Regions from separate parts of the Bowmanella denitrificans genome, predicted to be linked through region 1. Evidence: predicted binding sites of a transcription regulator. Region 1 holds the regulator's gene; the other holds the start of a gene.
The links. The regulator FNR, encoded in region 1, switches genes on or off when oxygen is low (the NO sensors DNR and NnrR bind a similar motif). The targets are predictions, from matches to a motif close to TTGATCTAGATCAA.
Positions count from the first base shown of each region.

Region 2: a site for FNR is predicted at 2,053-2,066, ahead of ABD028_RS16560 (cytochrome ubiquinol oxidase subunit I). Genes of this name have one in related genera too.

Region 1 covers NZ_BAAAEI010000006.1:214,333-218,737, reverse strand. The annotation lists gene ttcA (tRNA 2-thiocytidine(32) synthetase TtcA) at 1-114, opposite strand, end outside; gene ABD028_RS03960 (DUF4112 domain-containing protein) at 186-548, opposite strand; gene uspE (universal stress protein UspE) at 660-1,595, opposite strand; gene fnr (fumarate/nitrate reduction transcriptional regulator Fnr) at 1,696-2,421, opposite strand; gene ABD028_RS03945 (sulfite exporter TauE/SafE family protein) at 2,505-3,179, opposite strand; gene ccoS (cbb3-type cytochrome oxidase assembly protein CcoS) at 3,172-3,345, opposite strand; gene ABD028_RS03935 (heavy metal translocating P-type ATPase) at 3,345-4,405, opposite strand, start outside.
Region 2 covers NZ_BAAAEI010000020.1:238,463-242,867, forward strand. The annotation lists gene ABD028_RS16550 (sigma-54 interaction domain-containing protein) at 1-473, opposite strand, end outside; gene ABD028_RS16555 (NAD(P)/FAD-dependent oxidoreductase) at 670-1,947, shown strand; gene ABD028_RS16560 (cytochrome ubiquinol oxidase subunit I) at 2,153-3,724, shown strand; gene cydB (cytochrome d ubiquinol oxidase subunit II) at 3,721-4,405, shown strand, end outside.

The DNA.
Region 1 (4,405 bases):
ATGCTCAATCATATTGAAATCGTCAATGGCTTTCCCCGCGCAGCGGCGCAGTCGTTTCTGGAGTTTATTGAAAGCGTATTTCTGTTTAGCGGTTAAATCTTCTAATCGCGTCATGGGGTACCTCTGCAATGAGGCCGGGATTATACCTGCATAACGCACAAGTTACAGCTCTGCTGATGCTTGGCTTACATCTTGGATTGGGCAATCCTGTTGGTGTTATACCATTTCTCCAGTAGCCGCAGATTCATCTGATTGGCTCGGAAAAACACATCCAGCACGTCCCCAATGATAGGTACCAGACCGACAAAAAAGTCTAACAATAAGTTCACCAGTATGCGCAGCTGCAAACGCAGCGGGGCACCCAGTGCGCGTGCAACGATTAACAGTCTCATTGAAATCAGCACGCTGATAACGTCACCCAGACCTGGGATCAGTCCTATAATAAAGTCCCAGCCGAATCTGATACCAAATAAGCTGAATGCACTGTCACTCCAATTGGCCCAGGATCTGGCACTTTTAAGTAAACGCTGGTGATTTTGCGACGCCATTCTAATTTCAACCTATCTTGAGTAGCGGGCTGTAAATTGACGCTGCCAAGCAGCAGGAATCGGATACCCCATTGCTGTGCATACAACAATGGGGCCGTAGGGAAGATTAACTTACTTTTGTTGCAATGGGCTGACAAAGCCGTCAGGTTTAACCGTCAGAACATCGCAATCGAGCATATCGATAACATGTTCAGCGGTATTGCCAATCAATGCTGCAGAAATACCATGTCGTCCTACGGTACCAATAACCACCAGTTCAGCATCCAGTTTTTCTGCCACAGTGGGGATCACATCTTCAGGTAAGCCCTCGCGCACATAACAATGGGTCATATCAATACCATGCGTACTGGCAAAGGTTTTCATCGCATCGATATGGTGGTTTTTCACCGATTGATTAAAACTGGCAGGGTCAAATTCAGGAATTTCGATGGCAATATTTACCGGCGTGCCAGGATAAGAATTCACCAGGTTAACCTGACCGTTGAGGGTGCGGGCAAAATCTAACGCCGTGTGAGTAACCTTCTGATTCAACGAAGCATGTTCTGTGTCTACTGAACCAACATTGACCGCAGCCAGTATCTGTCCCTGTTCAGGCCAGTCATGTTCTTTCACCAGCAATACAGGAACGGGGGCTTTACGCATTAAATGCCAGTCGGTAGGGGTAAAGATCACTGACTTTAACCCGCTGTGTTCATGGGTACCTTTAATGATCAGATCATACTGCTGTTCAATGGTTTCATAAATAATGCTTTCAAATGGCCGATTGTGCCATACCACTTTTGCATCAACAGCCAATGATGGGTCGTCTATCTGCTCCGACAGCAATTCGGTCAACCATTCCGTTCTGTCGTCCACCACGGCCTGACGCATAGTTTCGCGTTCGTCCACCGACAGCATAGTGGTCATTTCGTAGGAGAAATCATAAATGGACAGAAAAGCAGTAATGCTTGCGCCGGTTTTACCCGCTATCAGTACCGCTCTTTTTAAAGCTTTCTGTTGTTCAGTGGTAGGGTCAATGACGACCAGCAATTTTTTATAATTAATCATCCATCTCCTCCGGCAGATCCAATGTGTTTAGTCTATGTACAAACTACATTTCTATCCAATCAGTATGATTGCGTTAGATCAAGTCCGAAGGGGAAAGTTTTTAACTAGTCGTCGCGGAACTGTCCTGCACTTCCTTAAGCTGAGCAGGTTGTACCAGGGTAATAAATTTGCCATCTACTTTTATCAGGCCCTGCTTTTGAAACTTGGTTAGCAGGCGGCTGATGGTTTCTACGGTTAAACCCAGGTAATTTCCAATTTCCGCACGGGTCATACTGAGACGGAACTGGCTGCCGGAAAAGCCGCGTTGATGGTAACGGTCACCCAGATGCGCCAAAAAATGCGCCAGTCGTTGGTTAGCGGTGCGTTTGTTAAGCAACATAAACATATCTTGATCTGCAAGGATTTCATTGCTCATCAAGCGCATTATCTGTTGTCTCAGCCTCGGTAAATCGCCAGACAAGGCTTCCATGGTTTGGAAGGGGATTTCACATACCATCGAGGTTTCCAGCGCCTGCGCGAAGCTTTTATGTTGTTGGTTGTGAATAGCATCAAACCCAATGATATCCCCTGGTAAATGGAAAGCGGTAATTTGCTCTTCTCCGTCAGAGGCCAATACGAAACTCTTAAAAGAGCCGGAGCGCACCGCGAACAAGCTGTTTAACTTATCCCCGGACTGGAACAATCGTTCATTTTTCTGAAATGGCCGCTTACGCTGAATAATATTGTCGAGTTTATCCAGTTCCTTCTCATTCAGAGTAAAAGGCAAACACAACTGACTGATGCTGCAATTCTGACAACTGATGGTACATTCGCGGTGTTGATTCATTGTGGCTATAGATAAATGGCCAGACAGATGGCTAGCTTAGCATTTTTTGGCATAGGTGTAAGCGAAATCAACTAACTTCAGGGTCAGGCTTCAACTGCCATCACATAGGGCGATAAAAGCAGCCACAGGGCACTGATCGCTAACAACACCGCAATAATCTGTTTGCTACGCGGATGTGCCAGTAAAGGCCGTAATTGTTGACTAAAACGCCCCAGGGTCAACAGGGCTGGCAGAGTTCCAAGCCCGAACATCAGCATCAACAGTGCGCCCTGATGGACGCTGCCGGCTGCCAGGCTCCAGGTTAAACTGGAATACACTAAACCACAGGGCAACCACCCCCAGATCAATCCATAAGGCAGCGCCCATGCCGGACTTTTAAACGGAATAAAGCGTTTAGACAGCGGTGCAACCGGTCGCCACAACTTAGCTCCCTGTTTTTCTAACCAAGACAAGCCGCGCCACCAATTGCCGATATACAGCGCCAGGGCCAGCAGAAACAAGCCACTGAGCAAATTCAAAATAGCCATGCCGCCCGCAATCTGATGGCTGAAAAGCTGACCAAGCCCCCCGGTTATCGCCCCAGCCAGGCTGTAACTGGCAAGTCTACCGCTATGGTAGGCCAGCTCAAAAGGCAAAGGGGAACGATCTTTGGGAATAGAAAAACTCAGTGCACCGACAATGCCACCACACATCGCAACGCAATGCACACTGCCTGCCAGACCAATAAGAAGTGCAGAAAGCAGCGTCAGATCAGTCACGCTGGTTTTTATCCCCGCCCGAGGGTTTGTCATCATCGAACAGAATGTTGTGGCCCTGACGTTCCAGGTCGTCAAACTGTCCGGACTTTACTGCCCAGAAAAAAATCACGATGGCGATAGTGACAATCACAATCGCAAGGGGAATAAGGATATATAAAATGCCCATTAGGAATCGGCCTTAAGTAGTCGAACAGAATTGGCTACCACAATAATAGAGCTTAGCGACATACCAACTACCCCCAACCAAGGGGTTAAATAACCGCAAACGGCCAGTGGCAGCACCAACAGGTTATAACCCAATGCCCAGGCCATGTTCTGCTTTATCTTGGCCCTGCTGCGTTTAGCCATATTGAATAACACCGGTAACAGGGTCAAAGAAGGCTTAATTAAAATAACATCAGCGGCATTTTTAGCTAACTCGGTCGCACCACCAACGGCTACTGAAACCTGTGCAGCGGCCAGCACTGGGGCGTCATTAATGCCATCCCCCATCATCAGTACATGCTGTCCCTGATGCTGTAATTCCTGCATCTTTTTGAGTTTCTGCTCTGGTTTGCACTGACTATATAACCTATCAATCTGCAATGCCTGGCCAATTTTGCTAACATTTTGCTGATTGTCGCCACTGATAATGCAATGTTGATAGTGGTTGAGTTGCTTTAGCATCGCAGCAGCATCGGGGCGAATCTGGTCGGTCAAGACAAAGCCCGCCAAAATGCCATTTCGGTCGGCCAGCAACACATTACATGCACTCAGACTATCCGGCACTGGGTGAGACATAAGGTGCTGGCTACCAATCCGGTATTCCTGACCATCAATCCAGCCGATCAGGCCAAAGCCAGGCATGACCTGCACGTTTTCGGCTAACGTTCCGGCGTAAGGGGCAAAAGCTTTAGCCAATGGGTGCTCAGAATAGCTTTCCAGCGCGGCGGCTAAACGTAGCAACATTTCGTCACTGTGCGCCGACAGATTAATGGTCTGCTGCAAACTGAATTTCCCCTCGGTGAGAGTCCCGGTTTTATCAAAAGCCAGGGTATCTATTTCACATAGGGCCTCTAATAAATCTGCGCGTTTTAATAAAACCCCCTGGCGATTTAATCTGGCCATGGCACTGGTCAGGGCCGAAGGCGTGGCAAGCCCCAAAGCACAAGGGCAGGTGGCGACCAGCACAGATGCCATAATCCAAAACGCATTGGCATTGCCTTGCGCGTGCCAGAACCAGAAGG
Region 2 (4,405 bases), on a different contig from region 1:
TCTCCCTGCAATAAAACACTAATATCAGCCGACGCGGCTCGGTTAAGCAGATTCAGCATTCTGTTAAATGGCGCAGATACGCCAACCATCTTATTCACACCGGCCCCTGCCGCAGCAAATTCCACCTTATTTAAAATTTCCAGGTATCCAAGGGTTATGCCATCGTCATCTCGAACTGGTCGCATCAGGATATCGCAGTGTTGCAACCCAGCCTGGGTGTGATGCACATGCACAACACTGCTACTACGCCCATGCTGCTGGCAATATAACAACGGGCACTGCTCGCCGTGCCGGTCACAAGGCTCCGTTGCATGGTGAGAAATCTCGTGACAACGACTCAAACCCAGCTTGACGGGTTGCTGGTAGGTATCCAGATAGGCCTGGTTGACCGCTTGGATAGAATAATCGGGCCGGATAAAGATGGCGGGCTTGTCCAGCGCATCGATCATGGATTGGATAATAGACAGATTCATATTTGCCATATTTGTCAGTCACCACAGAAAAATACTGACATAAATGACAATTTCAGCATAGTGAAATTTTCACTTTCACAGAGTACAAGGCCGGTTTCGCGGCATCTCAGCCCTGAAACGAAGTTTCACCACTTTTGGCACCTTTCTCGCCAACATTTTTTTTACATCAAGCAATGCAAACGCAATGAGGCTGAATATGGCAAGAATAGTCGTGTTAGGGGCTGGCACCGGTGGTATGCCTGCCGCTTATGAAATCAAACAGATGCTGGGCGCTGATCATAAGGTAGTGATGGTTAACGAGCACCCTGACTTTCGTTTTGTTCCTTCTAATCCCTGGGTGGCGGTAGGTTGGCGAGAGCCCAAAGCGATTACGTTTCCTATCGCGCCATATCTGGCTAAAAAACATATCGATTTTGTCTGTGCCAAGATTGAAAAAATAGACGTACAGCGTCAGTGCCTATTGGGTAAAGGGGGTGAACAGATTGACTACGATTATCTGGTCATTGCCACCGGCCCAAAACTGGCGTTTGAGAACATTCCGGGGGCGGGACCGGCGCATTTCACCCAATCCATTTGTACACTGGACCATGCGATTCGCTGCCATCAGGATGTTGAGACACTGATCGCCAACCCCGGCCCGGTAGTGGTGGGGGCATTTCAGGGCGCCAGTTGTTTCGGCCCCGCCTATGAGTATGCATTTATTCTGGATAAAGCTTTACGCGATGCGAAAGTCAGGCATAAGGTCCCCATGGTGTTTGTTACCTGCGAGCCTTATATCGGCCACCTGGGTTTAGGCGGCGTTGGCGATTCGAAATCCTTGCTGGAGTCTGAGCTACGTCAGCGCGACATTAAGTGGATATGTAATGCCAGGGTCGACCTGATTGACGAAAGCAATATGCATAACAGCGAGCTTGATCGTAAAGGACAGTTGGAATTGTCTCACAACCTGGCCTTCAAGCATGCCATGCTGATCCCGCTGTTTGCCGGGGTTCAAGCCGTGGCTGATGTGGAAGGTTTGTGTAACCCTAAAGGTTTTGTCATAACAGACGAGTATCAACGCAGTCCGACATACCCAAACATATTTTCAGGCGGTGTTTGTGTTGCCATTCCACCAGTAGACACGACGCCAGTCCCCACCGGCACCCCCAAAACCGGCTACATGATAGAAACCATGATGACAGCCATCGCCCACAACCTGAAAGCCATCATTGTGGACAATCAGCCTCCACACAGTAAAGGCACCTGGCATGCTATCTGTCTCGCTGATATGGGAGATACCGGCGCCGCCTTCGTGGCAATGCCACAGATCCCACCTCGCAATGTCACCTGGTTTAAAAAGGGCAAATGGGTGCATCTGGCTAAGATCGCTTTTGAAAAATACTTTATGCGTAAGATGAAAACCGGCAACAGCGAACCGGTATACGAAAAATATGTGCTCAAAGCTCTTGGCATAGCACGTTTAGACGAGGACTGACAAAATTGTCAGTCTTTCACGCCCCCAACTCAGCAGGCCTGCCATGCGGGTGACCTGTCGGCCCTTCCCAGTAGCGGCCTCTCCCCCCAAAGGAATACCACCTTGGTGATATGGATCAAAACTTGCTGAGCAGTTCAGTGACAGAGTAATCCACGAACCTGTTATTCAACACCTTCACAAGGAGTCCTGCTATGAGGGCCTGGTTATGAACGAGACACTGATAGAGCTGTCACGCTGGCAGTTCGCCCTGACCGCTATGTTCCACTTTATTTTCGTACCACTGACGCTGGGCCTGAGCTTCCTGCTGGCCATTATGGAGTCGGTATACGTGATGACGGGCAAGGAGATATACAAACAGATGACCAAATTCTGGGGCAAGCTGTTTGGCATTAACTTTGCCCTTGGCGTGGCCACCGGACTCACTATGGAGTTTCAGTTCGGCATGAACTGGGCATATTACTCCCATTATGTGGGCGACATTTTTGGTGCCCCCCTGGCTATAGAAGGCCTGATGGCGTTCTTTCTGGAGTCTACCTTTGTCGGCTTATTTTTCTTTGGCTGGGACAAAATGTCGAAGGTTAAGCACCTTACCACCACATGGCTGGTGGCATTAGGTTCTAACTTCTCGGCTTTGTGGATTTTGATAGCCAACGGCTGGATGCAGTATCCGGTTGGCGCTGAATTCAATTTTGAATCAATGCGCATGGAAATGACCAGCTTTGCCGAGGTGATGTTCAATCCGGTAGCACAGGTAAAATTCGTGCATACCGTGTCAGCCGGCTATGTGACAGGTGCCATGTTCATCCTGGCGATTTCCAGCTACTACCTGTTAAAAGGCCGGGAGATTGCTTTCGCCCGTCGCTCCTTTGCCATCGCTGCCAGCTTCGGTCTGGCTTCGGTGTTGTCGGTCATTGTGCTGGGTGATGAAAGTGGTTATGAACTGGGAGATGTCCAGAAAGTCAAACTGGCGGCTGTGGAAGCCGAATATGAAACCCAGCCCGCTCCTGCCGCATTTACCCTGTTTGGTATCCCCAATGATGAGCTGGAAAAAACCGAGTATGCAGTAAAAATTCCTTGGGTAATGGGACTGATTGCCACCCGTTCGCTGGACGAGGAAGTGATGGGTATCCGCGAGCTTAAGGAAGATCACAGACAAAAAATCATCGCTGGCAGTAAAGCCTACGGCGTGCTGGACAGTGTCAGAACTGGACAAGCCAGCGAGGCAGAACTGGCGTTATTTGAACAAAACAAGGCCAATCTGGGTTATGCCATGTTGCTTGAACCTTTTACCCCTGATGTAGCCAATCCCAGTGAAGACGCCATTCAGCGGGCGGTAGACTACAGTATTCCGCCGGTAGCCCCGTTATTCTGGAGTTTTCGTTTAATGGTGGTGTGCGGATTCTTAATGCTGGCCTTATTTGCGGCAGCGTTCTGGTACAGCACCAAGCATCAGATCACCAAGCCCCGCTGGTTACTTAAGGCCTCGCTGTTTAGCTTGCCTTTACCCTGGATCGCCTGTGAAGCAGGATGGTTTGTTGCCGAGTTTGGGCGCCAGCCCTGGTCTATTGCTGAGGTTTTGCCGGTCCATGCATCGGTGTCCAACTTATCCGTCAGTGATGTGATCATCACCCTGGTGGCCTACACCAGCTTTTATCTGGTGATGTTTATTATCGGCTTTTATCTGATGCAGAAATTCGCCAAAAAAGGTCCTTCTGCCCTGGCTGAGCAAGCCGAGCGGGACAATCTGCACCTGGGTATAAAAGGAGCACAAGTATGATCGACTATGAAGTATTGCGCGTTATCTGGTGGGGATTGGTCGGCGTACTGCTGATTGGTTTCGCCATCACCGACGGTTTTGACCTGGGAGTGGGCGCCCTGTTAACCCTGGTTGGCAAAACCGACCAGGACAGACGGGTGATGATCAATACCATCGGCCCCCATTGGGATGGCAATCAGGTATGGTTTATTACCGCCGGTGGTGCCATCTTTGCCGCCTGGCCGATGATCTACGCTACCGCCTTCTCTGGTTTCTACCTGGCCCTGGCGTTAACACTAATCGCTTTGTGGATGCGCCCCATCGGCTTTGACTATCGCAGCAAATTGCCCAATGCCACCTGGCGTAAAGCCTGGGACTGGGCTTTATTTGCCGGTGGCTTGGTACCCGCACTGATCTTCGGTGTGGCCTTCGGCAACCTGCTGTTGGGCGTGCCCTTTGAGTTGGACAACAACCTGCGCTCAACTTACACCGGTAGCTTCTTTGGCTTACTCAGCCCCTTTGCCATACTTTGTGGTCTGGTGTCTGTTGCCATGCTACTCAACCACGGGGCCACCTGGCTGCAGTTGAAAACCACTGATCAGTTACTGCAACGGGCTCGCGCGGTCTCGGTGATGTTGTCAGTGCTGGCGGTTGTGCTGTTTATACTGGCCGGTATTTGGGTCGCACTGGGCGTTGATGGTT